4 regions of the Caballeronia sp. LZ033 genome follow, and region 1 is predicted to be linked to each of the others. Evidence: predicted binding sites of a transcription regulator. Region 1 holds the regulator's gene; each other region holds the start of a gene.
What was found. The regulator LexA, encoded in region 1, represses DNA repair genes until DNA is damaged. The targets are predictions, from matches to a motif close to ACTGTATNNNNATACAGT.
Positions count from the first base shown of each region.

Region 2: the regulator LexA is predicted to act here: its motif matches at 2,204-2,221, upstream of dinB (DNA polymerase IV).
Region 3: the regulator LexA is predicted to act here: its motif matches at 2,968-2,985, upstream of recA (recombinase RecA).
Region 4: the regulator LexA is predicted to act here: its motif matches at 3,006-3,023, upstream of QCE62_RS10770 (ATP-dependent helicase).

Region 1 is NZ_JARUXQ010000001.1:1,411,811-1,417,350, reverse strand. Features, by position in the region: gene cysW (sulfate ABC transporter permease subunit CysW) at 6-914, opposite strand; gene cysT (sulfate ABC transporter permease subunit CysT) at 911-1,798, opposite strand; gene QCE62_RS06510 (sulfate ABC transporter substrate-binding protein) at 1,898-2,932, opposite strand; gene lexA (transcriptional repressor LexA) at 3,191-3,868, shown strand; gene QCE62_RS06500 (hypothetical protein) at 4,093-4,422, shown strand; gene QCE62_RS06495 (DUF2939 domain-containing protein) at 4,520-5,122, shown strand; gene QCE62_RS06490 (universal stress protein) at 5,153-5,540, opposite strand, start outside.
Region 2 is NZ_JARUXQ010000004.1:193,988-199,527, forward strand. Features, by position in the region: gene QCE62_RS28300 (ATP-binding protein) at 1-222, shown strand, start outside; gene QCE62_RS28305 (response regulator transcription factor) at 386-1,069, shown strand; gene QCE62_RS28310 (DUF3563 family protein) at 1,092-1,277, opposite strand; gene QCE62_RS28315 (hypothetical protein) at 1,558-1,923, shown strand; gene dinB (DNA polymerase IV) at 2,325-3,503, shown strand; gene QCE62_RS28325 (TauD/TfdA family dioxygenase) at 3,634-4,530, shown strand; gene QCE62_RS28330 (ABC transporter substrate-binding protein) at 4,576-5,540, shown strand, end outside.
Region 3 is NZ_JARUXQ010000001.1:533,194-538,733, forward strand. Features, by position in the region: gene QCE62_RS02570 (MFS transporter) at 1-237, opposite strand, end outside; gene QCE62_RS02575 (sensor histidine kinase N-terminal domain-containing protein) at 475-2,055, opposite strand; gene QCE62_RS02580 (response regulator transcription factor) at 2,061-2,795, opposite strand; gene recA (recombinase RecA) at 3,088-4,158, shown strand; gene recX (recombination regulator RecX) at 4,739-5,269, shown strand; gene QCE62_RS02595 (DUF2889 domain-containing protein) at 5,399-5,540, shown strand, end outside.
Region 4 is NZ_JARUXQ010000001.1:2,297,057-2,302,596, forward strand. Features, by position in the region: gene QCE62_RS10765 (DUF4088 family protein) at 67-828, shown strand; gene QCE62_RS10770 (ATP-dependent helicase) at 842-2,971, opposite strand; gene QCE62_RS10775 (hypothetical protein) at 3,131-3,391, opposite strand; gene QCE62_RS10780 (hypothetical protein) at 3,444-3,908, opposite strand; gene QCE62_RS10785 (RNA-binding S4 domain-containing protein) at 4,204-4,425, shown strand; gene QCE62_RS10790 (MATE family efflux transporter) at 4,663-5,540, shown strand, end outside.

The DNA of each region.
Region 1 (5,540 bases):
GCCTGTCAGTTCTGTGCGGGGGCGGTGGCGGAGGCTTTGGCTTCGCTCACGGACTGCGTCATGCGCCGCTCCGCGAGGAGCTTGAGCGCGAGCGTCACGAGCGCGAGCAGCGCAAGCAGCGACGCCACCGCGAACGCCGCCGAGAAGTTGTATTCGTTGTAGAGGATTTCGACGTGCAGCGGCATCGTGTCGGTCTGGCCGCGAATGTGCCCGGAGACCACCGACACCGCGCCGAATTCGCCCATGGCGCGCGCGTTGCAGAGGATCACGCCGTACAGCAGGCCCCACTTCACGTTGGGCAGGGTCACGCGGCGGAAGATCTGCCAGCCCGATGCGCCCAGCACGTGCGCTGCTTCTTCTTCGTCGTTGCCCTGCGCCTGCATCAGCGGGATCAGTTCACGCGCGACGAACGGAAACGTCACGAAGATGGTCGCGAGCACAATGCCCGGCACCGCGAAGATGATCTGCACGTCGTGCGCGGCGAGCCACGGACCGAACCAGCCCTGGGCGCCGAACATCAGCACGTAGATAAGGCCGGAGATTACCGGCGACACCGAGAACGGCAGATCGATCAGCGTCGTCAGCAGCGCCTTGCCGCGAAACTCGAACTTCGCGATGGCCCACGAAGCCGCCAGCCCGAACCCGAGATTGAGCGGCACGGCGATCGCGGCGGTGAGGAGCGTCAGCTTGATCGCGGACCACGCATCCGGGTCCTTCAGCGACTCGAAGTAATAGTCGAGGCCCTTGGCGAAGGCCTGCGCGAACACGGCGGCGAGCGGCACCACGAGAAAGAACGCGAGGAACGCGAGCGCGATGCCCGTCAGCAGCCAGCGCACCGCGCGCGGCTCGGTGACGGGATTGAGCGTGTGTGTCTCGCGCTGCGACGAGGTTTGCAATGGCAGGACCTTGCTCATGCCGGTTCTCCTGCCGTCGCCTGCGCGACCTGTGCCGGCGCCGCGCCGGTCTTGCTCGTGCGCCGTTGCAGGAACCACTGCAAGGTGTTGATGAGCAGCAGCATCAGGAACGACACGCACAGCATCACGACGGCGAGCGCGGTGGCGCCGGCATAGTCGTATTGTTCGAGCTTGGTGATGATGAGGAGGGACGTGATCTCGGACTTCATCGGCACGTTGCCGGCGATGAAAATCACCGAGCCGTATTCGCCGAGCGCACGCGCGAACGCGAGCGCGAAGCCCGTCAGCAAGGCGGGCAACAGCGACGGCAGCACCACCCGGCGGAACGTCAGCCAGCGCGATGCGCCGAGGCACGCGGCGGCTTCCTCCTGCTCGCGCTCGAAGTCCTCCAGCACCGGCTGCACCGTGCGCACGACGAACGGCAAGCCGATGAACGTCAGCGCGACCAGCACGCCGAGCGGCGTGAAGGCGACCTTGATGCCGAGCGGCGCGAGATACTGGCCCACCCAGCCGTTGCTCGCATAGACCGCGGCGAGCGAGATGCCCGCGACCGACGTGGGCAGCGCGAACGGCAGGTCGACGATGGCATCGACGATGCGCTTGAACGGGAAGGTGTAGCGCACCAGCACCCACGCGACGAGAAAGCCGAACACGGCGTTGATGAGCGCGCCGCCGAGCGCCGCGCTGAAGGTCAGCCGGTACGAGGCCAGCACGCGCGGCGACGTGACCGCGCGGACGAATTGGGCCCAGTCGAGCGTCGCGGTCTTCGCGAAGGTGGCCGCAAGCGGAATCAGCACCACGAGGCTCAGATAAGCCAGCGTGATGCCGAGGGTCAGGCCGAAGCCGGGCAAGGCGCTCGGCTTCCTGAATGTGAGGGTCGTCATCCTTGAGTCTTCCTTTTGCGCCGGGGGAGGCGCGTGCTGCCGGGTACTGCATGAACGACGCGCGGCGTCATGAGTGCGCCGCGTCGCCGGGACCTGTCCTTACTGCGGCTGATAGATCGAGTCGAACACGCCGCCGTCGGCAAAGTGCGTCTTCTGCGCCTTGGCCCAGCCGCCGAACGTATCGTCGATGGTGTAAAGCTTCAGCTTCGGAAACTGCTTCGTGAGCTCGGCCGGCACCGTCTTCGAACGCGGCCGATAGAAATTGCGCGCGGCAATCTGCTGGCCTTCGTCGCTATACAGGTACTTGAGATACGCCTCGGCGAGCTTGCGGGTGCCGTGCTTGTCGACGACCTTGTCCACCACCGCGACCGGCGGCTCCGCCAGGATGCTCACCGACGGCACCACGATCTCGAATTTCTCCGGACCGAACTCCTTCAGCGACAGAAACGCCTCGTTCTCCCACGCGATCAGCACGTCGCCCTGACCGCGCTGCACGAAGCTCGTCGTTGCGCCGCGCGCGCCGGAATCGAGCACGCCTGCATTCTTGTAGAGCTTCGTCACGAAGTCCTTCGCGGTCTGCTCGTTGCCGCCCGGCTTGTGCTGCGCATACGCCCACGCGGCCAGGTAGTTCCAGCGCGCGCCGCCCGAGGTCTTGGGATTCGGCGTAACGATGGACACGCCCGGCTTCGCCAGGTCGTCCCAGTCCTTGATGTGCTTCGGATTGCCCTTGCGCACCAGGAACACGATGGTCGAGGTGTACGGCGAGGCATTGTCCGGCAGGCGTTTCTGCCAGTCCGCGTTGACGAGGCCCTTGCCCGCGAGGGCGTCGATGTCGTACGCCAGCGCGAGGGTGACGACATCGGCCTGCAGGCCGTCGAGGACCGCGCGCGCCTGGCCGCCGGAGCCGCCGTGGGACTGCTTGAAGGTGACGGTCTCGCCCGTCTCGGCCTTCCACTTCTTCGCGAAGGCCTGATTGAAGTCCTGATAGAGCTCGCGCGTCGGATCGTAGGACACGTTCAGGAACGATGTCTCCGCGCTCGCGGACGCCGCCATGCCGATGCCCGCCGCTGTCAGCGCAGCCGCCGCGAGCAGGCGTCGCGCGCCCCGACCCAATCCCCATTTCAAGCTTTGCATTCCCCGTTCTCCGTCTTATCGAATTGACGGAATCAGTCTAACGACGGGTCTATATGATTAGAAATAATCGTTTGTCACTTTTTTATACGTGAAACTGCTAAGAAGCTTATTCCTCTACGTAGAAAGGGTGGCTGGGGCTCGAACGCGCTCGCTGCGGGCCTGCACAACCGAACTTAAAGTAAAGCTTGAAAAGCGCGGAATACTGTATAAAAATACAGTCACCTGTCCATCCATACAGTGCCCCAGGGGTCCGAGCCAGTGAACAAGACATCCAAACTCACCGCGCGGCAGCAGCAGGTGTTCGAGTTGATCCAGCGCGCGATCGAGCGTACGGGCTTCCCGCCCACGCGCGCCGAGATCGCCGCCGAACTCGGCTTCAGTTCGGCCAATTCGGCCGAGGAGCATTTGCGGGCGCTGGCGCGCAAGGGCGTGATCGAACTCGCGGCGGGCTCGTCGCGCGGCATTCGCCTGCTGAGCGACTCAGCGCGCATCGAGCGGCCGGAAGACGTGCCGCATCAGTTCACGCTGCCGCATGCGAGCATCATGCAGCTTTCGCTGCCGCTGGTCGGCCGGGTCGCGGCCGGTAGTCCCATCCTCGCGCAGGAGCACATCTCGCAGCACTACGCCTGCGACCCTGCGCTGTTTTCGAGCAAGCCGGACTACCTGCTGAAGGTGCGCGGGCTGTCCATGCGCGACGCGGGCATTCTCGACGGCGACCTGCTGGCCGTGCAAAAGCGCACCGAAGCGAAGGACGGGCAAATCGTGGTCGCGCGTCTGGGCGACGACGTGACGGTGAAGCGCTGGAAGCGTCATCGCGATGGCGTCGAACTGATCGCCGAGAATCCGGACTACGAGAACATTTTCGTGCGCTCCGGCAGCGGCGAGTTCGCGCTCGAAGGCATCGCGGTCGGCCTGATTCGCTCCGGCGAGTTCTGATATTCCGGCATACGCGGTGGTGAGCGTGGTGAGACCAAGCCTCAGAAAAGATTGGAAGTTTTTATGTTTCGCCTGTCTCACTGAGACAAGAAATGTCCTGGTAATAGCGGAATATCAACTCACCAACCGCAGCGACGCTCACCCGGGCGTTCAACCGAAAAAACCAGCATGACGGCCACCGTTCGCGGCGGGCCGCTGTGCGCCCTATCGTCTGGAGAGTCACCATGGAACGTTTCGCCCGCTTGTTGCCCTTCCGCCAATTCGGCCGTCTGCGTCATCTGCGCACGCTGATTTCGTGCGGCATGCCGCGCGCCGAAACCACGCCGGATCTCTTCGAGACGGACATGCCCGCACTGCCGTCGCGTCAGCCGGCGTTTGCGCGGGTTTCGCTGAACAGCGGCGTGCATGCGGAAGCAGCCGAACGCGCGCCGGTGCGCGTGTATCGCGGACAATCGCGCGTGATCCTGGTCGGCAAGATCGATGAAGTGTCGCGCATGATCGACCGCTGCATCGCGGAGGAAAGCGCCGGGCTGGCGGGCGGGATCCTCGCGTAAGCGGGTTCCGGCAGACGCCGATTTCGGGTTCGCGGGATTTATCGGGCCCTTGCGCGGTCAATCGGGATTCACGTTCCGCGCGAGGCCCTTTCACCGCATGTCCCGCACTACCCGCTCCATCCTGACCGCGCTCGTCGTCCTGATCGTCATCGGACTGCTGAGCTATATCTATGCATCGCCCTACATCGCGTTGAATCGCCTCAAGCGCGCAGCCGATGCGCGCGACGCGCAGACGGTCAATGAATACGTCGATTATCCCGCGCTGCGCGCGAGCCTCAAGGAGCAAGTCGCCGCCTTGCTCACGCGGCGTGTGGACATCCAGAAAAGCGGAAATCCGCTCGCCATCATCGGCGCGATGATCGGCGCGGCGGTCGTCGGTCCGCTGGTGGACACCTATGCCACGCCTGACGGCGTCGCGGCCATTCTCAACGGCATCCCGCCGCGCGGCACCCCCGGCGAACGCCCGCCGCCGGCCGGAACGAACGAGGCGGCGGTTTCATCCGCAGGACCGGCATCGGGCAGCGTCGCCCCGACACCCGAAGCCGCGCCGAAACCGCCTGCCACCACCGCGGGCTATCGCGACTTGAATACCTTCGCCGTGACCTATCAGCACGGCGCCGGCGACGCCCGTTACTCGGCCATCTTTCATCGCGATGGCCTCGTGTCATGGAAGCTCGTCGCGGTGAATCTGGACGGCTGAGGCGTTTCTGAAGCGTCGCTGAAGCGTCGTTCAGGCGCCCACTTCCGCCTTCACAGGCCGGGCCGCCATGGCGGCCTCTTCTTCCGCCTCGGTCGACTCACCCGCCTGACACACTGCGACCAGAATGCTGCACTTCACGCGATCGAGCAGCGGCGTGTTGCCCGCGCCCATCCACCAGCGCGCGAGTCCATTGCGGCAGCGGTGCCCGACGACTACCAGATCCACGTTCAACTGTTCGGCGAGCGCCGCAATCTCGTCGATCGGATGGCCGAACGCGAAGTGTCCCTGCGCCGGCAAACCGCGTTCGCGCAACCAGTCGACGCCTTCCTGAAGGATGTCGCGCGCGGCATCCTCGAAGCGGCCACAGGCCATGTCGGTGAGCATCCCGGCGCTCTGTGCGATGCTCGAGCGCATGTCG
Region 2 (5,540 bases), on a different contig from region 1:
GCCTTGCTGCCGCGCGTCTTCGACCGCTTCTTTCGGGCCTGTCCGGATATCGAGGGCAGCGGGCTCGGGCTGTCGATCGTCAAGGCGATCGCCGCGCGCTACGGCGGCGACGTCATGCTGCGCAACCGCGATGACGGGCAATCGGGGATCGTCGCGTCGATCGGCTTCGTGACCGAGGCCGTCACGGAAAACCTGACCGCCCCCGATCCCGTCTGCGCCTGAACGAGACGGCGCGAGACGGCGCAACTTGCGCCGATTACAATGCATTCGCTGCGGGACACGCGGGGTGCATCGTCCCGTTGCAATGCCGGCGCGCGAGGCGCGTCATTCCTGTCCGCATGGCGGCGCCGTGCGGTCCGTTGGATTTCACGGGGCGGGGTAGAGCATGCGCATTCTTCTCATCGAAGACGACATCCAGATCGGCACGAGCCTCATGCGGGCCTTGAAGGACGCGGACTATGCCGTCGACTGGGTGCGTGACGGCCAGGCGGGCCGCGAGGCGCTGGGCGCCGCCGACTACACCGTGGTGCTGCTCGATCTCGGCCTGCCGGGCATGAGCGGTATCGAACTGCTGCGGCAGGCGCGCTCGGCCGGCAACGCGACGCCGGTACTGATCCTCACCGCACGCGACGACCTCGATACGCGCGTCCAGGGCCTCGATCTCGGCGCCGACGACTATCTGCTCAAACCCTTCGACATGCCGGAACTGCTCGCGCGCATCCGCGCCGTGCTGCGTCGCAAGGCGGGCTACGCGGTGTCCCGTCTCGGCGACGATTCCATCAACCTCAATCTCGACCAGCGCACGCTCACTTGTGGCGAAACGTCGGGCGTGCTGTCGGCGCGGGAATTCGCGCTGATGCATGCGCTGCTCGAACGTCCCGGCACCATCTTTTCGCGCGACCAGCTGGAAGACCGGCTGTACGGCTGGGGCAAGGAAGTGGAGAGCAACGCCGTGGACGTGCTCATCCATTCCGTGCGCAAGAAATTCGGCGCGAGCGTGATTCGCAACGTGCGCGGGCTCGGCTGGACCGTGATGCTCGGACAGGCCGGCCACGAGGACACCAGGTAACGCACTGGGCCACGCGCAGGTTTCAGCGCCGGTCGCCGTGATGCCCGATCTCGCCGCAAAAATGCATGCTGTACGAATGATCCTGTTCCTCGACCTGCCGCATGCGGCGTTCGAGGTCGGCGAGATCGGTGGAGGAGGACAGATAGTCTTCCTGCGCGTCGTGGCTGGAAAAGAAGCTGCCGAGTGACTTCGAGAAACGTTCGAACATGATGGACTCCCGTCGTGATTAATGGCCTGTACCGCGGGCCGACAGAAGCAGATTAGGCCGCGTCCATTAGCGAAGAATGAGCGCGCGCGGGCACGCGCAATGCGCTTCCCATGGCATGCATCAGCGTTCGCCAGCGCACTGTCGGCGGGGCCGTGCAGCGTGAACGCACTGCCGCGCCGCACCATCCCGTGATATCGTCTTTCATACGGTTTCAAAGCGGGTTTTCAAGCGGAACGCCGCGCGTTTCGCGCATTCATCGATCGTCTTCGTGAAGGCCGCCATGAACGATGTGCCCCGTACCCTCAGTGCCCGCGACCGCATCGAGTTGCTCTGCTGGCTCACGTGCGGCAGCCTCGGCGCGTTCTACCTGAACGGTGTCTGGCCGGCCGCCACCTTCCACGTGCAGGCGGCGCACAAGTGGCTGGACCGGCATCAGCGACTGGCCGACTGGCTGACCATCGCCAAGCTCGCGGCCATCGCGCGGGACATCGCCACGCAGCATTGCGCGCTGCTCGAAGCGGACTGGGCGCGGGATGCCGTCGAAGAGATTCTCGACAGCGAAGACCTCAACTATCAATCGGATGTCGTGCGGCAGGTGTTCGACGATTGCCGCCGGGCGCTCGCGGAGAAGCGGACGCCGGAGTGAGGCACGCTCCTGGCCCGGGCGTTCAGCGGCGATGGTCCTGACCGCGCGCAAGCGTGCAACGGGAGCCGTGCCCGCCCCGCGACGGCGTAGCGGGCGGCGTCTGGAACGCCAGCTTTTCGATTCTCATATCCATAACGTACCTCGCCGCCGAGGTTGCGCCTGGCGGGTTTCATCATCAGCCCATCACCAGCCGGGAGGTTTGTCTTCCTTTGGATGCTGTGTCACGGGCATTTTCAGTAAGCGATCCTGCTGCCGTTTGACAGCCTCCCTAGCGCAAATAACTGTATGAATGTACAGTAGCGCCATCCCTCGTTTTCGCAGCGCCGCGCAACGCGCACTCCCATGTTCCATGCGTTGAAACCTGTCGTTTGCGCATTGGACGCGGCGCACCGGCCGCGCCGATGAACCCGCAAGCTCCGCATCCGGCGCCGCGCCGCATCGCGCATCTCGACATGGATGCGTTCTTCGCATCGGTGGAGCTGCTGCGCTATCCCGAACTGCGCGGCATGGCGGTGGTCGTGGGCGGCGGCCGCAGCGCCACGCCGGAAACGCTGCCCGACGGCACGCGCCGCTTTCGCCGGCTGCGCGACTACGCGGGGCGGGGCGTCGTCACCACATCAACTTACGAAGCGCGCAAGTTCGGCGTGTTTTCCGCGATGGGCATGATGAAGGCCGCGCAACTCGCGCCGGACGCCATCCTGCTGCCCACCGATTTCGAGTCGTACCGCCATTACTCGCGGCTTTTCAATGCGGCCGTCGCCACTTTTACGTCGCAGATCGAGAATCGCGGCATCGATGAAATCTATATCGATGTCGGCGACCTGCCCGGCGAGCCCGCCGAGATCGGCCGCCGCATGAAGGATGCCGTGCACGAGGCCACCGGGCTGACGTGTTCCGTCTGCATCGCGCCGAACAAGCTGCTCGCGAAGATCGGCTCCGAACTCGACAAGCCCGACGGCCTCACCATCCTGACGATGGACGACCTGCCCACCCGCATCTGGCCGCTCGCCGCGCGCAAGGTGAACGGCATCGGGCCGAAGGCGAACGAGCGGCTGGCGGCGCTCGGCATCCATACGGTGGGCGACATCGCCGCCGCCGATCCCGGCTTGCTGCAGACGCACTTCGGCCGCACTTACGCGGCGTGGCTGGCCCGCATCGCGCAAGGCGAGGACGACCGGCCCGTGGTCACCAGCTCCACGCCGAAGTCGATGAGCCGCGAAACCACCTTCGAGCGCGATTTCCATCCGAAGCAGGACCGTGCGACGCTGTCCGCCGAGTTCACCGCGCTCTGCACGCGCGTTGCCGACGATCTCCAGCGCAAGGGTTATGTCGGCCGCACGGTGGGCATCAAGCTGCGTTTCGACGACTTCCGCACCGTCACGCGCGACCTGACCGTGCCGGTCGCGACGGCCGATCCCGTCGAGATTCGCCGCGCCGCGACCGAATGCCTGAAGCGCATCGTGCTCGAACGGCGCATTCGTCTGCTCGGCGTGCGCGTCAGCGCGCTGGCGGGCCACGACGAGAGCGCGCCCGTCGAACCGATGCAGGTGGAACTGCCGTTCGACGCCCCCGGCGAGTGAGCCGGCGCGACAGGCTTATGACGCGCGCAGATAAGCACATGTCAGATGCTTCGTTGTAGGCTGCTGTGCCGCACGCTAGATTGTTCGCTTCCCCGAAGTGACCGATTCGAACCATTCGACCGTGACGACCCTGACCGCTTCTCAAGACGCCGACATTCAGGCATCCGCCGCCGATCAACCCATCGAGATCCGTCCATTCGATGCCCCGCTCGGCGCCGAAGTGCTCGGGCTCGATCTGTCGCGGCCATTGTCGGCAGCTGATTTCGCGCGCATCCATCGCGCGCACCTGGACTACCACGTGCTCGTGTTCCGCGACCAGCGCATCACGCCAGACGAGCAGGTGGCGTTCAGCAAGCGCTTCGGGCCGCTGCAGATCCACGTGCTGCATCAGTTCGGGCTCGCGGGCCATCCGGAAGTGCTGATCGTCTCGAACATCACCGAGAACGGCAAGCCGATCGGCCTGGGCGATGCCGGCCATTTCTGGCATTCGGACCTGTCGTACAAGGACAAGCCGAGCCTCGGCTCGCTGCTGCATGCGCAGGAACTGCCGGCGGTCGGCGGCGACACGCTGTTCGCGAACCAGCATCTCGCGTGGGACAGCTTGCCCGCGCATCTGCAAAAAGCGGTGGACGGGCGCGTGGCCGAGCATACCTATCTGGCCAAGTACGCCGAATTGCAGAAGCGCAGCCCGTGGCGGCCGAATCTCTCGGCGGAACAGATTGCCCAGGTCAAGCCGGTGACGCACCCCGTCGTGCGGACGCATCCGGAAACGCAGCGCCGCGCGCTGTTCGTGAGCGAGCACTTCACCACGCGCGTGATCGGCTTGCCTGAAGACGAAAGCCAGTCCCTGCTCGCCGAACTCTTCGCGCACAGCACGCGGCCGGAATTTATCTATCGCCATCAATGGCAGGCGCGCGACATGGTGTTCTGGGACAACCGCTCGGTGATGCATCTCGCGGCCGGCACGCCCGACGATCAGCGCCGCAAGCTGTATCGCACGACCATCGAAGGCGACGCGCCTTTCTGACCGGTCCACATCAAACACTATTCATTGAATCACGGGGTTTCATCGATGCAGTCTCGCAAAGGGAAGGGCGCTGCGCGCGCACTTGGCGCAGCGCTCGCGCTCGCGCTGGGCGTGACGTCGGCGGGCGCGCAGGCCGAGGGCACGCTGCGGGTGGCCGAGCAGTTCGGCGTCGTGTATCTGTTGCTCAACGTCGCGCGCGACCAGAAGTTCATCGAGCAGGAAGGCAAGAAGGAAGGGCTCGACATCAAGGTCGAATGGGCGAAGCTCTCGGGCGGCGCAAGCGTCAATGACGCGCTGCTGTCTGGTTCCGTCGATATCGCGGCGGCCGGCGTCGGTCCGCTGCTGACCATCTGGGACCGCACGCATGGCCGCCAGAATGTGAAGGGCGTGGCGTCGCTGGGCAATTTCCCTTACTACCTCGTGTCGAACGATCCGCGCGTGAAGACCATAGCCGACTTCACCGACAAGGACCGCATCGCGGTGCCGGCGGTGGGCGTGTCGGTGCAATCGCGCGTGCTGCAATATGCCGCCGCGAAAACCTGGGGCGACAAGGCCTACGACCGTCTCGACAAGTACACGCAAGCGGTGCCGCATCCCGACGCCACCGCGGCGCTCATCGCGGGCGGCACGGAGATCAATGCGCACTTCGGCAATCCGCCGTTCCAGCAGCAGGAACTCGCGGGCAATCCGAAGGCGCACATCGTGCTCAATTCCTACGATGTGCTCGGGGGCCCGAGTTCCGCGACCGTGCTCTACGCCACCGAGAAGTTCCGCAACGAGAACCCGAAGACGTATCGCGCGTTCGTTGCGGGTCTTGCCGATGCGGCGAACTTCATCACGCAGCATTCGGAACAGGCCGCCGATATCTATCTGCGCGTGAACCAGGCCCGGCTCGACCGCGACCTGCTGATCAAGGTCATCAAGGATCCCGCGGTGCAGTTCAAGGTGGCGCCGCAGAACACCTTCGGGCTTGCGCAGTTCATGCACCGGGTGGGCGTCATCAAGAACGA
Region 3 (5,540 bases), 880 kb from region 1:
CACGATCGCGCCGAACGGACGCACTGCAAAGCCCGCCGCGAAGCCGAGCAGGGTAAAGATGAAGCCGGCCGTCGGGTTCACGCCCGAGAAGAAGGTCTTGCTGATGTAGACGGCGAGCGAGCCCGCCAGATAGAAGTCGTACCACTCGAACACCGTCCCGAGCGACGAAGCGAAAATGACCTTCTTTTCCTCCGCCGTCATCGGTGCGTGCGAAACGCGCCCCTCAACCGTAGCCATGTACCGCCTCCTGTCCTGATCTGATTTTTCGAATACGTCGGTCCGCGACCTGGCGGTTCCGGTGCAACGATTATTGGAACGAAAACTTACGGCGTTCTGACGCGCGGCGTTAGGCCTTCAGCGCTGCCTTTGCTGGCAGAACGCAGCGATTTGACGGGATCGTGGTGCAAACGATCGTTTAATTTCGGGCAACGTCGGGCTTCCAACGCCCAAGCGAGAAAAAATCGATCCGGACGCTCAGGGTTTGTCCCGGGCAGGATAAACCCGCTGGAGGCTGACCCGTACAAGGGTTCCGGCCAGCCGGGGGCTGTCCTGATACACGTGATCCTCGATCGTGAGCGTGCCGCCGTGCATCGTCGCGATCTCATTGACGATCGCAAGTCCGAGCCCGCTGCCGTCGCCTTCGCGCCCGAGAATCCGGTAGAAGCGCTCCACCACGCGCTCGCGCTCCGCCGCCGGAATGCCGAGCCCCGAGTCTTCTACTTCGAGATGCACGAGATCGAGGTTGTCCTCCTCCGTCCGCACGCGCACGGTGATGCGCCCGCCCGCGGGCGTGTAGCGGATCGCGTTGTCGATCAGGTTCGAGAGCATCTCCCGCAGCATCACGACATTGCCTTCCACCTCCACCGGATGAGGCGGCTCCTCATAGCCCAGGTCCATGCCCTTGGCGAGCGCAGGCTGCACCCAGTCGCGCACCGCGAGGCGCGCGAGCGCCGTCAGCTCGATACGCGCAAAGATGCCGCCCGCCGCGCGATTCTCGGCGCGCGCCAGCGCCAGCAATTGCGTGACGAGGCGGGCGGCATGTTCGGAGCTCGTCGCGATCTGTTCCAGCGAGCGCTGCACCTCCGCCGACACCTCTTGGCGCATCGCAAACTCGGCCTGCATGCGCAAGCCGGCCAGCGGCGTCTTCATCTGATGCGCGGCATCGGCGATGAAACGCTTCTGGAACTCCATGTTCTGTTCGAGCCGCGTGAGCAGATCGTTGAACGAGGCGACCAGCGGCGCGATCTCCGGCGGGGCGCGGTCGGCCTCCAGCGGCGAGAGATCGTCCGGACGGCGCGCCCGGATATTCGATTGCAGCGCATGCAGCGGCGCAAGCCCGCGCGACAGTCCGAACCACACCAGGATGATCGCGAGCGGCAGGATCACGAACTGCGGCAGGATCACGCCCTTGATGATGTCGTTGGCGAGCTGGCTGCGTTTGTCGAGCGTCTCGGCAACCTGCACCAGCACCGGCTGGGTGCTGGCCGGATCGCGTCCGGGCGCGAGTCCGGGCAGATCCACCGTCGTGTAGGCGACGCGGATGTCGTTGCCGCGCAGTACATCGTCGCGGAATTCGACGATGCCGGGCTGCGGCCGGTCGTCGTCGTGCGGCAGCGGCATGTCGCGGTCGCCGCCGACCAGCTCGCCGCGCGTGCCGAGCACCTGGAAGAACACGCTGTCGATGTTGTCGGCGCGCAGGAAGTCGCGGGTAGCGTCGGGGAGGCGCAGTTCCGCGACGCCGTTGACCGGCTGGATCTGCCGCGCCAGCACGTAGGCGTCGGCTTCGAGCGCGCGATCGAAGGGCCCGTTGGCGATCGACTTGGCGACGAGATAGGTCACCGCGATGCTCATCGGCCAGAGCAGCAGCAGCGGCGCCAGCATCCAGTCGAGAATTTCACCGAAGAGCGAGCGCGGATGCGCGTGCGCATCGGGCTCGAGCTCGTCGGGCGGCGCGAACGGGTTGGCGTAGCGCGCGTCGCGCTGGGTGTCGGAGTCGGCGGAGGCTTCAGCGGATGGCTTCTGCGCGCGCGATTCGGTGGAAGCCGACGACGCCATGCCGCCTACTTGTAGTGATGGCTGGCGGGCATCGGGTCGGCCGGCGGCTGCGGGCCCGCGCCGTTCGACGACGCGCCCGCTTTCTCCAGCGTGTAACCGAGTCCGCGTACCGTGATGATCTTCGCGCCGCTCGGCTCGATCTTCTTGCGCAGCCGGTGCACGTAGACCTCGATGGCGTTATTGCTGACTTCCTCGCCCCACTCGCACAGATGATTGACGAGCTGTTCCTTCGACACGAGCCGGCCGCTTCGCTGCAGCAGCACTTCGAGCACGCCGAGCTCGCGCGCGGACAAGTCGATGACCTGCTCGCCGATCGTCGCGATGCGTCCGACCTGGTCGAAGCTCAGAGAACCGTGCTTCACGACCGTCGGACCGCCGCCCGCGCCGCGCCGCGTCAGCGCGCGCACGCGCGCTTCGAGCTCGTTGAGCGCGAAGGGCTTGGCCATATAGTCATCTGCGCCGAGGTCGAGTCCCTTCACGCGTTCGTCGACGCTGTCGGCGGCGGTGAGGATCAGCACGGGCATCTGCGAATTGCGTGCGCGCAGGCGGCGCAGCACCTCCAGGCCGGGCATCAGCGGCAGGCCGAGATCGAGGATCAGGAGGTCGAAAGTCTGTAGCGAGAGGGCGGTATCGGCCTCGACGCCATGCTTCACATGGTCGACGGCATAGCCCGATTGGCGGAGTGATCGGACGAGACCGTCCGCGAGTATGCTGTCGTCTTCGGCAATGAGGATTCGCATCGTCGTGTGCGCCTTGGTACGCCCGCATGCGCGGCGAAGCGCAGCGGCATTGCCGGCACCGAATGTCGCCCGGCGCGGCGGTCTCCAGGTGTATCGCGGTTCTTGCGCAGGGCGTGCAACTTGGGCGACGCGGAAAAAAGCAGCGTCGCACCGTTACCTGCTTGCAAAAACTACTGTTTTTTTATACAGTGTCTGCGTGCGTGTGAAAAGGCCTTTCGAGAAGCTCGTTCGAGCAGCGGAAATGCCCGTGAACACTGCCTCAGACGCCGTTCATCATAGCAAAGGACGATTCATGGAAGAAAGCAAGAAAGGCCCGGCTGGAATGACTGCGGAGAAGAGCAAGGCCCTGGCCGCCGCGCTCTCGCAGATCGAAAAGCAATTCGGCAAAGGGTCGATCATGCGGCTCGGCGCAGGTGAGGCGGTCGAAGACATTCAGGTGGTGTCCACCGGTTCGCTCGGTCTGGACATCGCACTCGGCGTCGGCGGTTTGCCGCGCGGCCGTGTAGTGGAAATCTACGGTCCGGAATCATCGGGCAAGACCACGCTCACGCTGCAGGTAGTTGCCGAAATGCAGAAGCTCGGCGGCACGGCGGCCTTCATCGACGCGGAACACGCGCTCGACGTTCAGTACGCAGGCAAGCTCGGCGTGAACGTGCCGGAACTGCTGATCTCGCAGCCGGACACGGGCGAGCAGGCACTCGAAATCGCGGACGCGCTGGTGCGCTCCGGCTCCATCGACATGATCGTCATCGACTCCGTAGCGGCGCTCGTGCCGAAGGCGGAAATCGAAGGCGAAATGGGCGACTCGCTGCCGGGTTTGCAGGCGCGTCTGATGTCGCAGGCGCTGCGCAAGCTGACTGGCACCATCAAGCGCACGAACTGCCTGGTCATCTTCATCAACCAGATCCGCATGAAGATCGGCGTGATGTTCGGCAACCCGGAAACCACTACCGGCGGTAATGCGCTCAAGTTCTATTCGTCTGTGCGTCTGGATATCCGCCGCATTGGCTCGATCAAGAAGAACGACGAAGTCATCGGCAATGAAACGCGCGTCAAGGTCGTGAAGAACAAGGTCGCGCCGCCGTTCCGCGAAGCCATCTTCGACATCCTGTACGGTGAAGGCATCTCGCGTCAGGGCGAAATCATCGACCTGGGCGTGCAGGCGAAGCTGGTCGACAAGGCCGGCGCCTGGTACAGCTACAACGGCGAGCGGATCGGTCAGGGCAAGGACAACGCGCGTGAATTCCTGCGCGAGAATCCGGACATCGCACGCGAGATCGAGAACAAGATCCGTGAATCGCTGGGCGTGGCTGCGCTGGGTGAAGTGGTCGCCGTCAAGGCCGAAGTGGCCGACGACGAATAAGCGTCGAGCCTGAAGGACGATGCTCAGGCGCCGGCCCGGTTCGAAGACGGATTCGAAGGCTGATCCGGAGGCTGGTTCGGAGCCTGCTTCGGAGCCCGGTCCGGCTGATGAGGCAACGGAGGAAGGTTGTGCATCCGTCGACCGCTACGAACGAAGCAGCGAACGGCGCGGAGTCTCGCCCAAAGGCGCATTCCCACGCAGTGACAAGAAACGCGCCGACGCGAAGAGGTCTTTCGCGTCGGCGCGTCGCGTTTCCGGGGCAAGCATGGGCGGGCGGTCGGACGAGCCGGATACGGCATCGGACCTGGCGGCTGCATCGGACGCCTCTCTAAGCCGCGCAAACCCCCGCTCAACGCGCCTCGCACACGCTCGCGCCCTGCTGAAGCAGGCCACCGAGCAGCCCCCGGCACAGCGCGCCAAACGCACATCGGCGTCCGTCGAGTCCCCGTCCACGCCCGCGCCCCGGCGCGCGCGGCCAGCGCCTCCGCCATTCACAGATCCCTTCAAAGACGCCGACCCCTTCGAGCCATTCGAGCAATGCGCGCCGGCTGAAGCACCACCAGCCGCGGCGGACGAAGCAGTGTTCACCCGCACGAGCCAGCGCACTCGCAAGACTTCGGTTGCCGAAGCGAGCGACCCAAGGCGTCCGAAGCGCTCGTTGAAAGGGCGTGCGCTCGCGGCGCTGTCGCGTCGCGAGTTCAGCCGGGCCGAGTTGTCGCGAAAGTTGAGTCCGTATGTCAGCGAAACCGAATCCCTGGACACCGTGCTGGACGACCTGGAACGCGACGGCTGGCTGTCGAACGAACGCTTCGTGGAGAGCGTCGTGCATCGGCGGGCCGCGCGCATGGGCGGCAGCCGGATCATCAGCGAACTGAAGCGCCATGCGGTCGGCGAGTCGCTCATCAGCGAGACCGCCGACAAGCTCGCGCAAACCGAGACCGACCGCGCCCGGGCCGTATGGGAGAAGAAGTACGGCACCTTGCCGGACACGCCCGCTGAACGCGCCAGGCAGGCGCGCTTCCTGGCGGCGCGCGGCTTCTCCGGCGGCACGATCGGCAAGATCCTGAAGGGCGGCGACGAGGACTGGAGCGAAGAGATCGTCGACGACTGAGCACAGCCGCTCGAACCTGCATCACGCCACACGGCAACAGGTATGCGCCGATCCTCAGGGGCATGTCCGGCCGGAAATACCCAATATGCTAAAATCGCACGGTTTTCTCCGTACCGGCTCACTTCCAGCATGCCTCTCTCGCCTCCCGCTCCCCGACACTTGCGCCATCGACGCGCAATTCGGCTGGAAGCCTTCGAGCGCGAAGATAGTCTGTGGGATATTGAAGCCTGTCTAACCGACGAGAAGCCGCGCGACTTCACACTCGCGACGG
Region 4 (5,540 bases), 890 kb from region 1:
CCACAGAAGCGGGGCCACCAGCATCACCCGCTTCCGGCGCATCCGGAAGCGGAACCGGGAACCAACATGCGTCAAATCACCCTTTCGCTCCGCGAAGAGACGATCGCTTCCTTGCAGCGCGACTTCGACGCCTTCCTGCGTCTGTCGCTGAAGCTGGATCCGCAGTTCGTCACACCGTCGTTCGAAGACTTCCTGCGGGCGATCCTGCTCGACAACCACACGCCGCTCACCGAGCAGGCCGTGCAGCGCATGCTCTCGCACGGCCAGTACGCGTGGGCCAAGCGCGCGCTCGACAAGGAGTTTCCGGATGTCGTCGAGATCCTGATCCGCCAAGCGGCCGAACATGGCTTCGCGTTCGCGATTCGCGCCGACTGGACGGCGGAAGATCTCGTCAAGGCGTCGCGCGAATGGGCGGCGGCCATCGTCACCGAAGCCAAGGGCGACGTGTCGCAAGTGGACATGCTGGCCTCGCAGATCAAGTCCGCGGCGGCGGACATTCGCGAAGTGGAAGAGAAGATGCAGACGCCCGCATGGCGCCTCGCCGATTCGCTGCGCCAGCGCGTCTACGAAATGAAAATTTCGGTGGAAACGAGCATCGGCTCGACGGCGCGCGAGAAGCTCGGTGAACTGCGCTGCCTGCTGCGGCTCGGCATCGTGTATGGCTCGATCCAGAAACAGGAAGCGCAGCAAGTGCTCGAAATGCTGCGCTCGCTGCGCCCGGAATTGTTTGTCGAAGAGCCTTACGACGGCTACACGCGCTTCGCCGCCTGGCTGCGCAGCATCTTCTCGCCGCCGCGCACGCCGCGCGCCTCGCGCGCGCAGCGCTGATCGCGCGCCCTTCTTACTCCCACATCCCCTTCAGGCGCGCCGCGATATCCAGCTTGGCCTTCGCGGCTGCCGCCAGCCCCGCCGCCGTCGGCGCCGCGGGCGCGATGACCGGCGGCCAGGCCGCCGCCTCGAAATGCGGCAGCAGATGCGGCGGAATGAAGCGCGTACGCTGCGCCCACACGTGGCGGTCGCCGAGATGCGTCTGGTTGTGCACGTAGAAGCGCTGCGGCGTGATGACATGCAGGTCTTCCTTCGCCCGCGTCATCGCGACATACAACAGGCGCCGCTCTTCATCGATTTCCTCGTCGCTGCCCGTGCTCAGGTCGGACGGAATGCAGCCGTCCACGCCATTCAGCACGAACACGTTGCGCCATTCCTGGCCCTTGGCCGAATGGATGGTCGAGAGGATCAGATAGTCCTCGTCCAGCAGCGGCACGCCGGATTCGTCGCTGGTCGCGTCGGGCGGATCGAGCGTGAGTTCGGTGAGGAAACGTTCGCGCGTCGGATACGTCGACGCAATGCTCTCCATCTGCAGCACGTCGCCGATACGGATCGCCGCGTCCTCGTGATTGCGTTCGAGATGCGGCTCATACCAGCGGCGGATCATTTCGAACTCGGCCGGCCAGCCCGATTCGCGGCCGCACAGCTTCGCCATCAGCCCGACGAACCGCGGCCAGTCCTCGCTGGCGCGCGCCGGCGCCTGAAAACCGGCAATGGCCTGCGACGCCACCGCCTGCGGCGCGCTCACACTGTCGAGCAGCCGCCCGGCCAGCGCCGGCCCGATGCCCGGCAGCAACTGCGCAACGCGAAAGCCCGCGACGCGGTCACGCGGATTCTCGGCCCAGCGCAGCACGGCGAGCACGTCCTTGACGTGGATCGAATCGAGGAACTTGAGGCCGCCGAACTTCACGAACGGAATGTTGCGCCGCGTGAGCTCGATTTCGAGCGTGGCGCTGTGATGCGCCGCGCGAAACAGCACCGCCTGCGACTTGAGCTTCATGCCGCCTTCGCGCGCCTCCAGCACTTTCTCGACGACATAGCGCGCCTGATCGGCTTCATCGGCGACGCTGACGACGCGCGGCTTCTGCGCCGACGCCTTGTCGGTCCACAGGTTCTTCGTGTAGCGCTCGGACGCAAGCCCGATCACTGCGTTCGACGCCTCGAGGATCGGCTGCGTCGAGCGGTAGTTGCGATCCAGCGTGACGCTGGCGGCGGGCGGGTTGAAGTGGCCGGGGAAGTCGAGGATGTTGCGCACCGTCGCGCCGCGAAACGAATAGATGGACTGCGCATCGTCGCCGACGACGGTCAGGCCGCGTCCGTCCGGTTTCATCGCGAGCAGGATGGACGCCTGCAGGCGGTTGGTGTCCTGGTATTCGTCGACGAGCACGTGATCGAAACGGCTCGACAAGTCCGCCGCAACCGACGGCTCCGCCGCGAGATGCGACCAGTAGAGCAAGAGGTCGTCGTAGTCGAGCACGCTTTGCGACTGCTTGGCGTTGACATACGCGGCGAACAGGCGCTTCAGGTCGGCTTCCCACTCGCGGCACCAGGGGAACGACTGGTCGAGCACCGTGGCCAGCGACGCGCCGGTGTTCACGACGCGCGAGTAGATCGAAAAGCAGGTGGACTTGGCCGGAAAGCGCTTCTCCTTCGATGACAGGCCGAGCTCGTGGCGCACGAGATTCATCAGGTCGGCGGAGTCTTCGCGGTCGTTGATGGTGAACGACGGCGCGAGGCCGACGAGATCGGCGTAATCGCGCAGCAGCCGCGCGCCGACGCTGTGGAAGGTGCCCGACCAGGTCAGTCCCTGCGCGATGGCGCTGCGCGTGCCGAGCGCCTGGGTGGCGATGCGCGTCACGCGCCGGGTCATTTCGAGGGCGGCGCGGCGCGAGAAAGTAAGGAGCAGGATGCGATGCGGATCGGCGCCTTTCACGAGCAGGTGCGCGACGCGATGCGCGAGCGTATTGGTCTTGCCGGATCCCGCGCCCGCGATGACCAGCAGCGGCCCGCCACGGCGATCGGGTTCATCGACACCGAATTCGACGGCCTGGCGTTGTGCCTCGTTGAGCTTCGCGAGATAGTCCGCGACTTGTCTGGCGGTGGCATCGGCAGCGGTGTCGGCGGTATCGGGGAGCGTGAGCACGGGAGATGGGACTGGCTGGAAAAGAGTGACGCACACTGTATATCCATACAACCTTCGCGCGCAAGTCTTTGCCACGGCTCAGCTTTTGGCCCCCAAAAGACAAACGAGCCCGGTCCAACAGGAACCGGGCTCATCACGCCGATCAACGCGTTCAGACGATCAGTCAGCCTTCTTCGCGTTCTTCAGCTTGGCGTCCGCAGCGGCTTCGTTGGCTTCGGACTGGGCTTCGGTCTTCTTCTTGTCGGCCTTGGCCTGCGCGACAGCGGCGTCCTTGTCGGCCGACGCCTGCTTCTTCGCCGCCTTCTGATCGGCCTTCGTCATCGGCGCGTCGCTGGTGGTCTGCGCGAACGAAGCTGCGCTCGCGCTGGCCAGCGTCGCCGCGACAAGCGCGGCCATGAATGCCTTCGATCCTTGCTTCATAAGTCTTCCCTTGAACGTTTCCGCTTGGACAGCGACCCGCCTAGTGATCCGCTTAGTGCTGCAGTCCCGTGTCCTTCGGCGTGCTCGGCTCAGTGGCGTTCAGTTCGGCCTTGGCGGCGTCCTTGTCGGCCTTGCGATTGATCTTCGCGTTCTTGACCTCTTCCTTGTAGTCGGCCTTGGCCTGCTGGCGCTGCGCCTTCAGTTCGGCCTTCGACGCCTTCTTCGACGCGCGGTATTCCGCGTTGGCCTGTGCGTTGGCGTTGCGGCGCTGCACGAGCGGGTCCGTCGGAGCGGGTGCGACGAGGTTCTGCGGCGCCGGCGTTGCCGGTTGCTGGGCCTGCGCGGGCATCGCGTTGCCCGGCATCTGATTCGACATCTGGCCCGGCGCCGGCTGCATGGTCTGCGCCTGCGCGGGCGGGGGCGTCATGGGGGCCGGCTGCGTGCTTTGCGCGAAGGCGCTCGAAGCAGCGAGCGTGGCAATGGCGGTACCGATCAACAGATTGCGAGCTTGAGTCATGAGCGTGTCCTCTCTCTGGTTTGTGTGCCGCCGGAATGCGGTCCGCGCGGCGTTTGTCGATTTGGAAAGATGACCGAAGCTGTTTCAGTCAAACCGTCGGACCCGACGGTGTGCGGACGAGTTCTCCAAAAGCTGTCATTGTTACCGACGCTTTCATCTGGCTACATTTGCCAACCAGACTGCTTTCGAACCGTTTACCGGGGTCCCGTTTGCAAAGAGCACGGCGCATGCCCGGCGCGCGGGGCCGGTGGTTTATGATGGACGCCTACTTCCTGCAATCCTGCTTCGCCCGTCCATGCCGTCACTCCAATTCACCCTCACGGGCGACTTCGTCGAACTTCACAACCTGCTCAAGCTGATGGGTCTCGCGGACAGCGGCGGCTCCGCGAAAGCGCGCGTCGCCATGGGCGAAGTCACCGTCGACGGCCACGTGGAACTGCGTAAGACCTGCAAGATCCGCGCGGGCCAGGTCGTGAAACTCGACGGCCGGACCATCCGCGTGCGCGCCCCCGCGTGACGCATCGCGAAGCTTGAGCGCACGCGTCACGCGCTTGCCAAAAGCCCGGCATAAGCCGGCGCGTCATCGACAGGCCGCACGCGACGCAATAAGCTTGTCATCTTTCGTTTCGCGGCCTGGCCCCGGGAAAGGCGCGGAATAATCCTGACGTCGGCACGGTCAGGAAGCTTGCGTCCCCACGCCGCGCCGCCACGCCGCCACGCCGCCGTGTCCTCTCCGTTTGATTCGCTCTCAACCATGCAAGCCCAGACCACGCGCGCGCAGCGCGCGCATCAAGGACCGCCGAGCCTCACCCGTCACGCCGCCGACACCGCGCGCCTCGCGGCGCCGCTCGCCATCGCGCAGCTCTCGCAGATGGCAATGGGCGTCACCGACACCATCCTGCTCGGCTCGCTCGGTCCCGATGCGCTCGCCGCCGGCGGCCTCGGCGCGAATCTCTTCTTCGTCGTCGTGACGCTGCTGCAGGGCGTGCTGACGTCGGTGTCGGTATCGGTCGCGCACGCACGCGGCGCCAACGCCGACGAGCGCGTGCCGAGCATCTACTGGACCGGCTTCGTGCTCTCGCTGCTGCTCGCAGTGCCCGCCTTCGTGCTGCTGTCCTATGCCGAAGCCATCCTGCTCGCGTTCCACGAACCGGCGCTGCTGGCGAAGAACGTCGGCGAATACTGCGCGGTGTTGCGCTGGGGCACGCCCGGCAGTTTGATCGGCGTCGGCATGATGCGCGCGTTCCTGCCGGCCATCGGTGCGGCGCGCAGGCTGCTGTGGGTGTCGATCGGCGGAGTGTTCGTCAACGGCTTCCTCAACTACGGCCTGATTCACGGCGCCTATGGCCTGCCGCGCGAAGGCTTTCTTGGCTCCGCGGCGGCGACCACCCTCACCGTCTGGCTGATCGCGCTCGCACTCGTCGCGTTCCTGCATCTGCGGCCGCGCTATCGCCATTTCGTCACGCGCACGCGGCCGCGCCTGCCGCTGATGAGCGAGCTGTTCAGCATCGGCTGGCCGGTTGCGATCACCTACGGCGTCGAATCCACGCTCTTCCTCGCCACCGGCATGATGGTCGGCCTGCTCGGCGAAGCGCCGCTGGCCGCGCACCAGATCGCGCTCAACGTGGCGTC